DNA from 2 places in the Streptomyces sp. NPDC046881 genome. Region 2 is predicted to be linked to the other one. Evidence: riboswitches for the same ligand, from Rfam matches in the RefSeq annotation. Region 2 holds a riboswitch; the other holds the start of a gene.

What was found. A riboswitch is a leader RNA that binds a small molecule or an ion and turns the genes downstream of it on or off. The one in region 2 is predicted to bind guanidine.
Region 1: linked by a shared signal. The riboswitch ahead of ABZ923_RS00280 (MBL fold metallo-hydrolase) and the one ahead of ABZ923_RS13280 (multidrug efflux SMR transporter) in region 2 are both predicted to bind guanidine.

Annotation. Positions count from the first base shown of each region.
Region 1 is NZ_JBEYXJ010000001.1:60,738-68,230, reverse strand. It holds gene ABZ923_RS00295 (RHS repeat-associated core domain-containing protein) at 1-1,932, shown strand, start outside; gene ABZ923_RS00290 (hypothetical protein) at 3,030-3,173, opposite strand; gene ABZ923_RS00285 (hypothetical protein) at 3,179-3,403, opposite strand; guanidine-III (ykkC-III) riboswitch at 3,559-3,626, shown strand; gene ABZ923_RS00280 (MBL fold metallo-hydrolase) at 3,639-4,517, shown strand; partial or broken gene ABZ923_RS00275 (IS5/IS1182 family transposase) at 4,612-4,701, shown strand; gene ABZ923_RS00270 (hypothetical protein) at 5,452-6,357, shown strand; gene ABZ923_RS00265 (hypothetical protein) at 6,439-6,948, shown strand; partial or broken gene ABZ923_RS00260 (histidine kinase) at 7,378-7,493, opposite strand, start outside.
Region 2 is NZ_JBEYXJ010000021.1:15,805-23,297, forward strand. It holds gene ABZ923_RS13265 (ABC transporter permease) at 1-644, opposite strand, end outside; gene ABZ923_RS13270 (ABC-2 family transporter protein) at 637-1,437, opposite strand; gene ABZ923_RS13275 (transglycosylase domain-containing protein) at 2,620-5,379, shown strand; gene ABZ923_RS13280 (multidrug efflux SMR transporter) at 5,395-5,715, opposite strand; guanidine-III (ykkC-III) riboswitch at 5,750-5,820, opposite strand; gene ABZ923_RS13285 (co-chaperone GroES) at 5,871-6,230, opposite strand; gene ABZ923_RS13290 (DUF3618 domain-containing protein) at 6,253-6,582, opposite strand; gene bcp (thioredoxin-dependent thiol peroxidase) at 6,676-7,143, shown strand; gene ABZ923_RS13300 (HNH endonuclease signature motif containing protein) at 7,282-7,493, shown strand, end outside.

The sequences.
Region 1 (7,493 bases), on a different contig from region 2:
GACGTCCCCTCGGACTCCACCAACCCCGACGGCGAGAAGACCCAGTTCACGTACGACGCGGTGGGCAACACCACTTCCGTCGCACAGACGGGAAGCGGCGGTGGCAACGTCTCCTACGACTACAACCCCGCAACGCCCACCTGCGGCGGCTTCGAGGGCCAGCGCTGCAAGGCCAAGACGAAGATGACCGCCTCGAAGACGGTCACCACCGACTTCCACTACGACGCCAAGGGCAACCTGGACACGGTCACGCCTCCGGCGCCGCTGGACAAGACGACGTACACCTACGACGACCTCGGCCGCACCAAGTCCGTCACCGACGTCCGCGGCGTGACCGTCACCTACACGTATGACAACCTTGACCGCATCCGCACCGTCACCTCACCGAACACGGTGAAGGTCGAGTACTGGTACGACGGCGACGGCAACCTGGTCCAGCGCTCGGACGGCACCGGAACGGTGAAGTACCAGTTCGACCCGCTCCAGCGGGAAACCGTCCGCACGCTCCAGGACACCTCCCAGACGCTGCTGGCCTACACCCCGGCCGGCAACGTGGACTACTACCAGGACCCGGCCGGCAAGGTCGACTACGCCTGGAACGAGGTCAACAAGCTCAGGGAGCTCAAAGATCCGCAGGGCCGCGTGACGACGTACGCGTACGACAAGAACGACGTGCGCACCACGACCACCTACCCCGGCGGGACGGTCCAGAAGGTCGACGCCGACGCCTCCAGCCGCCCGAAGAACATCAAGGTGACCTCCGCCCAGGGCACCCTGGTCGACCTGGACTACACCTACAACTACGGCTCCGACGGCAAGAGTGACGGCAGCAAAATCCGCACCAGCACGGACAATGTGAGCGGGCTGAAGCGCACGTACTCCTACGACGGTGCGGGCCGCTTCTCCTACGCCAAGGAGGAGAAGGCCGGCAGCATCACCGACTCCTGGCAGTACTGCTACGACCTGGCCGGAAACCTCACCTCCCAGGGAGCAGACCAAGGCTGCCCGCGCGGCACCACCTACACCTACAACGACGCCCAGGAACTGACCTCCAAGTCCAGCACCAGCGGCGCCTGGTCCTACGACAAGATTGGCAACGAAACCGCCGGTGCCTCCACCGACGACTACCTGCGCACCGGCGAGCAGTGGACCGACCACTCCCAGATGTCGTCCATCGCCGTGAACGGCAAGACCTACGCGGGACAGTACGGTTCCACTGACCAGAGCGAGCGGATCAGACTCGGCGACACCTACTTCCACAACGGCCCGCTCGGCCTGTCCGCCAAGACGACGGCCGGCACGGACATGGGCTTCAACCGGGAACCCGGGGGCACCCTCAATTCCATGACGACCGGGGGCAAGACCTACTACTACCTCACCGACGCGCTCGGCTCGGTGATCGCCCTCGCGGACATCGACGGCAACAAGGTCGACAGCTACGCCTACAGCCCCCGGGGCGTGCGCATCCTGGCCCAGTCCACCGAACCGGTCGCCCAGCCCTACCGTTTCGCCGGCAACTACCAGGATCCCACGGGCCTCTACCACCTGCAGGCCCGATACTACGACCCCAACATAGGCCGCTTCACGCAGCCCGACCCCTCCGGCCGAGAACAAAACCCCTACCTCTACGCTGCCGGCGACCCCGTCAACCGCATCGACCCCACCGGAACCTCGTTCATGAGTTTCGCGGAGTCTGCGTCCAAGAAGGTCGGCTTTGCGTCCGACGTCGTCAGCATCGGGCAGATCGCCAGTCAGGTCTCCCAGGGACAGTGGAAGGAGGCGGCTGGTACGGCACTTTCATTCGCCGCGGACAAAGGCTTCACGGCGGGCTGCCTATACATCACCGGCGGTACCGCGGCCCCTGTGTGCGCGTTCGGTGGGACGGCCGCGGGAAACGCAACCCAGGAAATCTATGATCGAGCCACCTCGTGAGGTGAAATGAACCACGTGACAATGGCCTACAAGGGATGGCCGTCCGGAACGCCGATCTCAGTTCTGGTGGTCGTCATCGTAGTCGTCCTCGCAGTCGCAGCCGTGATAGGGCGCACAAAACGCAAATAGGATTCTCATGGCACAGGTGTATCCGTGGATCCACCTGACCGACATCCGGCACCATGGCAACCACGTCGGCATCCCGACGCGACGACAGCGGGGCCGGACAGGACCATCCTGCCCGGCCCCGCTGCCCGTTCCCGGACGCGGAAACGCAAGCGCTGCGGCCGCAAGCCGCGATGCAACACGACCACCTCGCCGGCTACCGGCTGGGCCTTCACCATCACCATGTGCGACGCCCGCACCGTCGGCCGGCTCGCCGCGGATCGGACCGCCGGACTCGACGCCCTGGGCATGATCTGAGACAAGCACCCGCCTGGCGCGCCCACCTAGCCGCCGCGTCCGACTACCACAGCGCCCGCGGCCACCCCCCGCCCCGCCCCCGTCAGAGCCCGGCTCGCCGTGCAACGCCACCTCGCCTCCACGTACGAGCTGACCAGTACCCGCACGGACGCCCTCACCGCCCTCGATGCCGACCGGCGCATCCCACACGGAGCGGACCGACCCCGCAACTACCACCGATTACGCATTGGCCTCGCCTCCGGCACCGCCCCGCCGCCCTCACCCGGCCGATGCGGCGGGGCTGGTCGACTGGCAGGATTCCCGAGCCTGCCGACCAGGCCGGTCACCGGCGAAGGCGCGGCAGCCGTGGCGCCCGCCCGCCCGCCTTCGCCCCGATCGACTACCGCGGCCGCCATGCCGTGGAGTGCGGTATCAACCGCCTCGAACGCCACCGGGCGGCAGCCACCCGGCTCGATGCGCTTGCCGTCCACTACGTGGCCACCGTCCACGTCACCGCCATAGACGAATGGCTCCGCCTACTTCCGAACACGACCTAGTGACCTGAGTTAGAGATTCTTCGTCAGATCGGCGGCCGTCAGCCGGAAGCCGTGCGGCCGCCAGGTTAGGCCCGGCCTGCTGGAATCCGGTCTTCGGCACTTCGGGCAGCTCGCGAGAACTACCCGAAAATCTCCGACTCAGGTCACTAGATCAGTTCTGGCAGGTGCGTCGCGGCAGGGTAGGAGACCGGTGGTGAGGTAGTGGTAGACGGCCTCGTCGATGCACGTGTTCTTCGGTGCGAAAAGACCCGCCCAGACGGTGTGCCGGAAGGCACCGCGCAAGGTGATCAGACGGAAGTTCTCCAGATTGCGATGGGCAGCCAACTGGCCATGGTGACTTGAGCTGCTGCGGAAATCTGTCCTCCGGCGACCACGCGCCCGATCGGATCCCCCGATACCGGTGGTCGTAGGGCGTTGGACAGTGCGGCGTCCGACGGCCGACCGCCAAGACGCTCCCGTTTGAGCGCGCCCACCCGCCGCAGGTCAACGAAGAAGTCCGGCGTCTTGCTCATCGCCCACCCGGGTGCACGGAACAGACAACGCCGGACACCCAAAACTGGGTGAGAGCACAGAGCCCGGGTGCAGAGCGACGGGGGCTCCCGAGCCATGGTGTTCGAGTCCCACACGCCCGCCTTCACGACCACCAGCTCCGCCTGTTAGCGTCGCCTTGGAGGCTCGTACGTGCCTGCCCCGGACGAGATGTGCGCCGTACCCGGCCCGCCAAGACGACGCACTCAAGGAGACGTCATGGGTGCCCGCACTTCTCTGATCGACTTTACCCGATCGACCCCCAGCCCTCGTGGACTGGATGTCCGGTGGATCCATGGCTCGCCCTCGGCCAAGCACAACACTGACCCGGACATCCAGGTCCACACCTACGACGAGCACACGTTCATTCTGCGGCAGAACATGGCGATTGACTACGAGGCGCCGTTCCTGTTTCTGCTCTTCGGTAACGAGCGGGCGGTGCTGATCGACACAGGAGCGACCGCATCCGCCGAGTTCTTCCCACTTCGCCAGGTGGTCGATGAGCTCATGGAGTCCTGGCTCGATCGCTACCCCCGACACGGGTACCAGTTGCTGGTGCTGCACACCCATCCGCATGGCGACCACGTCGCCGGCGATGGCCAATTCACTGATCGTCCCGACACCACGGTGATCGGCGCGGAGCTGACCAGCGCCTGGCCGTACTTCGGATTTGCCGATCATCCCGATGCCGTGGCGCAGGTCGACCTCGGGGGCCGGGTGCTGGAATGCCTGGCCACCCCGGGCCACCACGAAGCGGCCGTCACGTTCTACGACGCGTGGACCGGGTTCCTCCTCACCGGTGACACGGTCTACCCCGGCCGCCTGTACATCAAGGACTGGCAGGCATTCAGCCGGACGATCGATCGCTTGATCGACTTCTGTGACCAACGGAATGTCACCCACGTACTCGGCTGCCATATCGAGATGACCCGGCAGCCGGGCGTGGACTACCCGATCCGTACCCTCTATCAGCCCGACGAGCCCCCACTGCAGCTGACCACCGGCCACCTGCATGAGATCCGCGCAGCGCTGAAGGAGATCGGTGATCAACCCAGCCGGCGCGCCTTCCCACTGTTCATCCTGTGCCCTGACGCATGAGCGGTACCGACAGGACAGGGTCCGTCCCGGCTCCCGGATGCGTTGCCTGCAGGCCGACAAGAGGTGCCGCCGGGCGAAATGCGGGTTATTCGTGGCCTGGCTGCACCAGTTCAAACGGCTTCGCACCTGTGATGAAGGAAGCGCTGATTTCCGCCAGAGCTTTCTCGAACCGGCCTGCAGCCTCCCTGCGGACCGCAGGTCCTCATCCGTGACGTCGAAGGATCCTGCAGGCTCAGCCCGTGCGAGCGCAGCCGCCAGAGGCCGAAGACTTCGCTCCCGTCGGCTGGGAAGAACAAGGCCTCGTGCCATACGCCGTCGTCCCCCAGAGCCCGTGGCTGAAGGGATGGTTCCCTGGGGCTGCCAGCGTCTCTGCAGGACGGCGTTCCGTAACGATCGGTGAGTCCGCCGGGGGAGCAGCGCCCGCTCGCCCGGTGGTGCACGCCGGCGTGTCCGCTTCGAGCGACCCCTGGGTGCTGGGGAGGTCCATCTGATCGGCGACGCCTATCTACCGATCATGAGAGGCGATCCGCCGATGGCGCAGGTGATCTGTGAGGACGAGGTGGCGGACCTGGTGATCGCACAGATGCTCTCGGCTGGGGTTGCTGTGGTCGACCGCTCATGACCCATCCGGGCCGTCTCGGGGCCGTCGAAGGGGCGCAACAACTTCTCCGTGCACCGCCCCGCACTATGCGCCCCAGGCTCAACGGCTTGTCGACTCATCGCCGCTACGCAGTTGGTCATCACCGGCCACCGCCGCATCCTGCGCCTCGAGAAGCGCTCGGAGTCGTGGAACCCGGCGCTCACCCGGCGCGTTTCCGGGACCCACCAAGACCCAGGCGTCCGAATTATCACGATGTGGGTGATGTCTTGAAATGGCCGCCATTCTACAAAAAATCTTTGCTCCTTGATCGCGTTCTGCTTAGTGTCCCCCCTCGTGCCGATCTTCTATGTCCGGCACAGACCTGTAAGGGGGAAGATCAGAGTGAGACGAGTCAAAATCGCCATGGGTGCGGCGGCAACCGCGGCCGTGCTCGGCGCCCTCGCCGTTCCGGCAGCTGCCACGACCAGCAGTGAAGCCGGACCGGCCGCAGCCAACCCGGCATACAAGATTCTCAAGCACCTCGACTACTCGGGCCCCGGCAAGGCTTCGTTGCGCGTTGGCTACTACGACCGCGCACGAGACAAGGGCTTCGGCTGGAACAAGGTCAAGAAGAAGCACAACATCACGAAATACTCCGCGGTCGAGTACATCGCGAAGTCCCCGAACCGCGACCGCGTCGGGAACACGACGACGTATCACATGACCGGATACGCGGGTAAGTACCGGTGCCGGAACGGCGTGTGCACTCTCGTCAAGCAGTACAAGATGATCCTCTCGGTCAACGAGAAGGTGCAGCGTGACGGCCAGGACAAGGGCGTGATCACCATGTACTGCGTGGGCGTCGTCCGGTGCCCGAACTGGGTCAGTACGGCCCTGGCCAAGGAGAACAGGTCCCTCGCCGCCGACGACGAGGGAACCATCGTGGAGGAGGATGCTCCCGACAACAGTGAGGCTCCCGAGGGCGAGGTCGTGGACGAGGCCGACGCCGTGGACGAGAACACGCCGGTGGATCCGAGTGCTCCCGCGGCCTGGGGCGACACCTCGGATGGCACCGAGGCGTACCTGGGCTCCTACGAGCCCCTGGTGAACTCAATGTCCAGCGCGGCCCTGACAGCCACACGAACTGCTTCCGGCAACGAGAAGCTGTCTGCCGCGTACAGTCCCCTCAAGTGGACCATTCCGGCGTCCACCGCTGAGGACCGGTACCGCTACGTCGGGTCCTACTCCCGACTGCGGTAAGGCCTTCCAGCCAGCAGCTCGGCCGCCTCCGGCCCGCCAGTCGGCCGGCGGCGGCGCTCCGCCCCCCAGGAAGGGGAATTCGTGACCGATCCGGACAGTGAGTTTCTCACCCATGCGTCAGAAGTCGCCTTCGACCTCGGCAGCGACCGCTTCCGCGTCACCGCGCTCACGCTCCGGTCCCGCACCATTGCGTTCACTGAGATCAGCGGCTTGTCGGCACCGCCCGTCTACTTCGAGGGTGAGCCGCCCGCCACCGGGCGAGAGGCGCGTCGCACATACGACTGGCAGCCGGCCGCCGACGCGCCCTCCTGGATGAACATGGCTTGGCTGCTGGAGGACCTGGCGGCTTGGGTCGGTCAGATGGCCGAGGACGGCATCACACTGGTCGGCCTCGAGGCGCCGGAGCCGGACTGGTGTGATGTGCTGGTCCTCGATGGCGACAGCCGCTATCGAGTCCGGATCGCGCTGGCCGATCGAGACGAGGTCTTGGACTTCCCCGGAATGTTTCTGCGGGAGATGTTCGCTGAGGGCCGTTATCGCACTTACTTGACAGAGGACCGGTCGGTAGTCGACCTGCGCGGTGTTCTCTGAGACCCCTACAGCTCAAGACAGCGTGGCGGGTCGGCCTGTCGACAGGTGAGCGAGACACCGTCGGCCTCATAGCGCGAGGTCAGGCGCGGCCGACTGCCCGGGGACCGGTTCGTCAGGTTCCAGGCGGCCTGAACGCATCGGGTCGCCGGATGCGAGCAAGGCCGAGATGGTGTCACGAGCAGGGTAGGGGAATCCGACCTCTTGGGGAGTCGTACCCCGCAGGAAGTCCCCGGACCTCTCGTACAGGTGGACCAGCAGTGAGTAGTGCGCCATCTCGCGCTGGACATTTCTGTCCCAGTCGCTCAGCATTCGCGGGTTCGCAGTGGAGAGAGGAGACGGGGACGGCGTTGTATCCCTTCGTCACCTTGCTGAACATGCCTCCCAGAGCTGACCAGTTCGCGGACCCTCGCGGTGACAGTGGTCGGGCCCCGAGGGGGCTGCTCCCACGCCGTCGTCCGTGATGGCGATCAACAGCGTCCCCATTGTCTGTTCGACGGTCACGTCGGCCGTGTATGCCCGGGCGTGCTTGACCACGTTTGTCAGGG
Region 2 (7,493 bases):
GTCACCCCGCGCACCAGCTCCTTCGCGAACACCGTCGGCGGATACTGCAACAGCGTCGTACCGCCGTACGTGAAGGCGTTCTGCACCTCCGAGGCGTCCTGCGCCACGAACTGGAACGCCGCGCCGGCCACGAACACCGCGCAGAAGATCCCGCAGCCGCTCAGCACCGTCACCGGCATCAGCAGCAGCCGCTCCGCCGTCCAGTCGACGTCCACCCGCGCCAGCGACCAGCCCAGCACCAGCGCCCCCTGGACCACCCGGCCCAGCCGGCGCAGCGCGAACCGGTCGGCCGCCACCTGCGCCAGCACCGGCGCCGGCCGCACCAGCAGGGTGTCCAGCGTGCCGTCCCGGACCCGCCGGCCCAGCCGCTCCATCGACCCGATCAGCAGGTCGGCCAGCCCGAAGGAGGCCGCGGACAGCCCGTACAGGAACGCCACCTCGGGCAGCGGATAGCCGCCCAGCGCGTCCACCCGGGAGAACATCAACATGATCGCGACGAAGTCGAGGAAGGTCGCCGCGAAGTTCCCGAACGTCGTCATCGCGAAGGACACGCGGTAGGCCATCGTGGACCGCACCCACATCCCCGCCACCAGCCGGTACGCCCGCACGCCGTCGGCCGTCCGGTACCTCCCGCGCTCAGCCACCCTGCACCACCACCCGGCGCGTCGCCGCCGACTGCACCAGCCGGCCCGCCCCCAGCAGCGCCACCGCCCACGCGGCCTGGAAGAGATACGTGGGCAGCGGGTCCGCGTGCCCCATCAGAACGTCCGCCGGGGCCTGGAGCAGCGAGGACCAGGGCAGGACCCGTACGACCTCGCCGAGCGCGCCCGGGAACACGTTCAGCGGCAGCAGCATGCCCGAGCAGAAGAAGCCCAGCAGCCACGCCATCTGCACCACACCGGTGCCGTCCAGCAGCCAGAACGCGCTCAGCGCCACCAGGTAGCGGATGCCGAACCCGACCAGCATGGCCAGCCCGACGGCGACCAGGAACGCCGCCCAGGTGCCCGCGTCCGACGGCAGGTACACCGGGAAGCACAGCGCGCCGAACACGAACGGCACCAGCCCCCGGCCCAGCAGCTGGAAGAACGCCCGGCCGAGATCCGCCGCCAGCCACCACAGCTGGAGATCGGCCGGCCGGTACAGGTCGATCGCCACGTCCCCCGTACGGATGCGTTCCATCAACTCGTCCTCGACCCCGCCACCCCCGATCGCGAGGGTCGACAGGAACGCCTGCCCGAGCCAGACGTAGGTCACGGCCTGCGCCTGGTCATACCCCCCGAGATGCGGCTTCTCGTCCCACAGCGCGCGGTACGTGTAGACGAGGATCAGGCCGAAGACGGTGTTCGTGAACACCCCTGCCGCAGTGGCGGCCCGATAGGTCGCGTACCGTCGGAACCCCCCTGCCGCGACGGCCGCGTACAACCGTCCCGCGCCCACGCCAGTCGACCTCCTCGGACTGCTCGACACCGAAGCGCAGGAGCCTAGTCCGGAGGTCCGGTGGACGGCCACGCGTTTTCCGGCCGGAAGCGTGCCGGAATCCGGGAACGGAACGCCAGGTGCGAGAGTCTTCAAACAGGGGGAGCGCAGAAGCGTACGAGGCGTACGGGAACGTACGACGCGAAACAGGAGTCCGTGCACGAGATGAGCGACGAGCCGCAGCCGCAGCAGCCGAACGACGGCGGGGCACCGAAACGGCCGCTGCCGGCTGAAGGGCCCGGCACCCCGGGGGGCCGCAAGCCGCACACACCAGCCCCCGACGACGGCAGGCGGGAACGCCCCACACCCCCCGTGCAGCCCGCCGACACCGAACGCCCGGCAACCCCCGGCAACCGCCCCACCGGCACGGACAGCCCGACCTCCCCGTCCGGCGCCCGTCCGGGTGCGCAGGCCTCGGGGTCCCGGGACGGTTCCGGTACGGCGGGTTCTGGGTCCCGTGGCGGTTCCGGCGCGGTGGGTGCGGGTTCGGGCTCGGGCTCGGGTGACCGGTCCGGCCTGGCGGGTTCGGGGTCTGGTGACCGTTCTGGTGCGCAGGGTTCGGCGTCGCGTGGCGGTTCCGGCGCGGTGGGTTCCGGTTCCGGTTCGGGCTCCGGCTCGGGTGACCGGTCCGGCCTGGCTGGTTCCGGCTCCGGTGACCGGTCCGGTGCGCCGGGCTCGGGGTCCCGTGACGGTTCCGGCGTTGCGTCTCGTGACCGGTCCGGTGCGACGGGTTCCGGCGCGGCGGACTCGGGGGCGCAGGACCGGACGGCTTCCATCGCCCGGGCCCGCCAGGCGGCCCGCGGCAGCCGGACGGAGCCGACGCGTGCCGCGGGCCCAGCCGGAGACACGGCCGCCACCGGCGCTTCGGCGCGCGACGGGGGCGCGGGCTCCGGCGGCGCTTCGGCGTCCGGCCGCGGCCCGGCGTCCGGTGGTGCTTCGGCGTCCGGGCGTGGCTCGGCCTCGGGTGGTGTTCCGGCGGTCAAGGGCGGCTCGGGTTCCGGGTCTTCGGCGTCCGGCAGTGGTCCGGTGTCCGGTCGTGGTGCGGCGGCCGTCGGTGATGTCCCGGACGCCGCAAAGGGATCCGGCGGCAAGAAGCCGGCCGGGTCCGGGGGCTCCGCCGAGCAGCCGGCCGAGAGTACCCAGGTGCTTCGGCGGGTCACCCCGCCCCGGGGGCCGAAGGCCGCTGAGGCGCCCGAGACCACGCAGGTGCTCCGGCGGGTCGACGCGCCCCGCGCCGGTGCGGAGTCGGACTCCGACAGCCGTAACCCCCGTACCCCCGGCCCCACCGTTCCGCGTCCCGCCGGCCCGAACGGCGCGGCCGGGACCGGCACCGCCTCCTCCCCGGCCGCCGCCCGCGCCGCCCGTGCCGCGCGCGCCGCCGGTACCGCTGCCGCCGCCGGCGCCGCCGCCCAGGCCGCCGCCACACCCGCCGCCGGCGCCGCCGCCGGCGCCCAGGCCGCGAAGGGGACCGCCGCAGCCGCCGCCACCCCCTCCGCCGAGGACGCGACCACCGTTCTCTCCGCCGCCGACGGTGGTTCCGCCGGCGGCAAGGGCAACGGCAAGGCCAAGGACAAGAAGGGCAAGCGCCCCAAGCGGACCGGATGGCGGCGGATCCTGCCCACGTGGCGCATGGTGCTCGGCACCTTCGTCATCGGCGTGCTGCTGCTCGTCGGGCTCTTCTACCTCGGCTACTCCATGGTGAAGATCCCGCCCGCCAACGCCTTCGCGACCAAGCAGAGCAACGTCTACCTCTACGCCGACGGCTCCCAGCTCGCCCGGGACGGCGAGGTCAACCGCGAGAACGTCAGCCTCGCGCAGGTCTCCAAGGACGCCCAGCACGCCGTACTGGCCGCCGAGGACCGCGACTTCTACACCGAGTCGGCCGTCGACCCGAAGGCCATGCTCCGCGCCGGGTGGAACACCGCGACCGGCAAGGGCAAGCAGTCCGGCTCGACCATCACCCAGCAGTACGTGAAGAACTACTACCTGGCCCAGGAACAGACGGTCACCCGCAAGGCCAAGGAGTTCTTCATCTCGATCAAGCTCGACCAGAACAAGTCCAAGGACGAGATCCTGGAGGGCTACCTCAACACCAGTTACTTCGGCCGCAACGCCTACGGCATCCAGGCCGCCGCCCAGGCCTACTACGGCAGGGACGCCGCCGACCTCGACCCTGCCCGCGCCGCCTACCTCGCCGCGCTCGTCAACGCGCCGAGCGAGTACGACGTCGTGGCCCACCCGGAGAACAAGAAGGCCGCCGTCGCCCGCTGGAACTACGTCCTGAACGGCATGGTCACCAAGGGCTGGCTGAGCGAGTCCAAGCGCGCCGGCATGAAGTTCCCGATGCCGAAGGAGCAGACGATCTCCACCGGCATGTCCGGCCAGCGCGGCTACCTCGTGGAGGCGGTCAAGCACTACCTGACCACCAACAACATCATCGACGCCGACCACCTCGCGGCCGGCGGCTACCGCATCACCACCACCATCCAGAAGAAGCGGCAGGACGCCTTCGTCAAGGCGGTCGACGACCAGCTGATGTCCAAGCTGGACAAGAAGAACCGCAAGGCCGACACCTACGTCCGGGCCGGCGGCGCCTCCGTCGACCCCAGAACGGGCAAGGTCGTCGCCATGTACGGCGGCATCGACTACGTGAAGCAGTACACCAACGGCGCCACCCGCGGCGACTTCCAGGTCGGCTCCACGTTCAAGCCGTTCGTGTTCACCTCCGCCGTGCAGAACGGGTCCACCACCCAGGACGGCCGCACCATCACCCCGAACACGGTCTACGACGGCACCAACCAGCGCCCCGTCCAGGGCTGGACCGGCGGCGCCTACGCCCCCGAGAACGAGGACCAGCGGTCGTACGGCCCGATCACCGTCCGCAAGGCCACCGACCTGTCGGTGAACTCCGTGTACGCGCAGATGGCCGTCGACGTCGGCCCCGCCAAGGTCAAGCAGACCGCGATCGACCTCGGCGTCCCCTCCGACACCCCGGACCTCCAGCCGTACCCGTCCATCGCCCTCGGCACCGCCACCGCCAGCGTCCTGGACATGGCCGAGGCCTACGCCACGCTCGCCAACCACGGCAAGCACGGCACGTACACACTGGTCGAGAAGATCACCAAGGAGGGCACGGAGGAGGTCAAGCTGCCCGACGAGGCGGCCAAGCAGGCCGTCAGCCGGGAGGCCGCCGACACCACCACCTCCGTCCTGCAGAGCGTGGTGCAGAGCGGTACCGCCACCGCCGCGCAGGCCGCGGGCCGCCCCGCGGCCGGCAAGACCGGTACCGCCGAGAGCGACACCGCCGCCTGGTTCGCCGGCTACACCCCCGACCTGGCCACGGTGGTCTCCGTCATGGGCCAGGACCCGGTGACCGCCAAGCACCAGCCGCTGTACGGGGCCCTCGGCCAGGCCCGCATGAACGGTGGCGGCCCGCCCACCCAGATCTGGGCGCAGTACACGCGCGACGCGCTGCGGGGCAAGCCGGTCCGCGACTTCGACCTCCAGCTCGAACCGGGCGCCGACCAGATCCAGGAGCCGCCCGCCACCACCAGCAGCGCCACGCCCGGCACCGACGGCGGCCCCAGCGACGGCGGCGCGACCGCGACCCCGACCGACGGCGCCACGGCCACCCCCACCGACGGCGGCGCCACCGGCACCCCGACCACCGGCGGCGCCACCACCGGCGGGAACCCCACCACCGACGGCGGTACGACCACGGACGGCGGCGCGACCACCGGCGGCGACACGACCGGCGGAGGCCCGACCACCGGCGGCGGGACCACGGGCGGCGACACGACCGGCGGAGGCGCCAACACCGGGGGCGGAACGCCGGGCGGCGGCACGACGGGTGGCGACACCTCCGGTACCGACGCGGGTGCCGGAGGCTTCCCCGGCACCTAGGGCCCGCCCGGCCTGTCAGTGGCCGCTGGTCGCCTTCAGCCCCACCACGGCGACCAGCAGCAGACACACGAAGAAGATCCGGGCGGCGGTGACCGGCTCACCCAGCACCACCATGCCGAGCACCGCCGCCCCGGCCGCGCCGATCCCCACCCACACGCCGTACGCCGTACCGATGGGCAGGGACTTCGCGGCGTACGACAGCAGAACCATGCTGGCGACGATGCCCGCGCCGGTGAACACACTGGGGACGAGCCGGGTGAAACCCTCGCTGTACTTCATCCCGATCGACCAGCCGACCTCCAGCAGACCGGCGACGACGAGCAGAACCCAGGCCATGACAGGCACCTCCGAGACGTGACGGCTCTTCTCCGCTGCGTCGTCTTTGCCTTCGACCCGGTACGGCGCGTCTCGTCGGGTTCCTTCCGAACCTAGCAAAAACACGACGAAGAGGGCCGGTGACCACCGTCACCGGCCCTCTTCGCTACGCGTTGCTACAGGTACAGGCCCGTGGAGTCCTCCGACCCCTCGAACCGGTCGGCGGCCACGGCGTGCAGGTCGCGCTCGCGCATCAGCACGTACGCCACGCCCCGCACCTCCACCTCCGCCCGGTCCTCCGGGTCGAACAGGACACGGTCGCCGGGCTCCACCGTCCGTACGTTCTGGCCGACGGCCACGACCTCGGCCCAGGCCAGCCGCCGCCCCACCGCCGCGGTGGCGGGAATCAGAATGCCGCCCCCCGACCGCCGCTCGCCCTCACCGGTCTCCTGCCGCACGAGAACCCGGTCGTGCAGCATCCGGATCGGAAGCTTGTCGTGGTGGGGAGTGCTGTGCTCGTTTCTGTTGGCGCTCACGGCTCGAACCTACCTGCCCCGGTCAGTCCCTGCGCCGCCGGGCCCCGAGGGCGAGCAGCCCCACGACCCCCACGACGACGAGCGCGACGGGCACGACCCGCTCCAGGCGGGGCGCCCCCTCCTCATCCACGAACCGGGCCCGCACCTCACTGACGGCCCGGTTGACCTGCACATACGCCCGCCCGACCGTGTGATCGACATTCGCGATCACCTTGGCCTTGGCGTCCCCGACGATGGTCTTCGGATGCACCCGCACCCCGATCTCGTCGAGCGTCTCGGCCAGCACTTCACGGCGGCGCCTGATGTCCGCCTCGATCTGCGCCGGGGTTCTGGTGTCCGACGTGTCCGCCACCGTACGGCCTCCGAAGTCTCCTGATGCTGTTCCGAACAGTTTGTCAGCTCTGGGTCGCGCCGCACCGCAAGGCCCCCCGGTTACGCTGGCCCGATGAGCGAGCGACTCCAGCCGGGGGACGTGGCCCCCGCCTTCACCCTCCCCGACGCCGACGGCACCGAGGTGTCCCTCTCGGACCACAAGGGCCGCAAGGTCATCGTCTACTTCTACCCCGCCGCGCTGACCCCCGGCTGCACCAAGCAGGCCTGCGACTTCACGGACAACCTGGAGCTCCTGGCCGGCGCCGGCTACGACGTCATCGGAATCTCCCCCGACGCCCCGGAGAAGCTGGCGAAGTTCCGCGAGAAGGAGTCCCTGAAGATCACCCTGCTCGCCGACCCCGACAAGAAGGTCACCGAAGCCTACGGCGCGTACGGCGAGAAGAAGAACTACGGCAAGACCTACCTGGGCGTCATCCGCTCCACGATCGTCGTGGACGAGGAGGGCAAGGTGGAACGCGCCCTCTACAACGTCCGCGCCACCGGCCACGTAGCCAAGATCATCAAGGACCTGGGCATCTGACCCGCCCCCACCGCGACAACGGCCCGCACCGGAACCCCCGGCGCGGGCCGTTTTCCGTGATTCCGGGCGTGACTGTCCGATAACCGGTTCGTTACTCCGTACGGGCAAGGAACACCTGCCCGGGACGGAGGGGGCTCGATGGGGGCCAGCGCGTACACGAAGGAACGGCTGGAGACGGCGGCTCGCGGCGCGAGGACGTTGTCGGAGGCGCTGGAGAGGCTGGGGGTGGATCCGAGGAGTTCGAGGCGGGACTACGTCAGGCGGCGGATGAAGAAGCTCGGGGTCGACACGTCGCACTTCGCGCCGGAGGGGGTGAAGTGGACGCGCGAGGTTCTCGAGCCGGTCGTCGC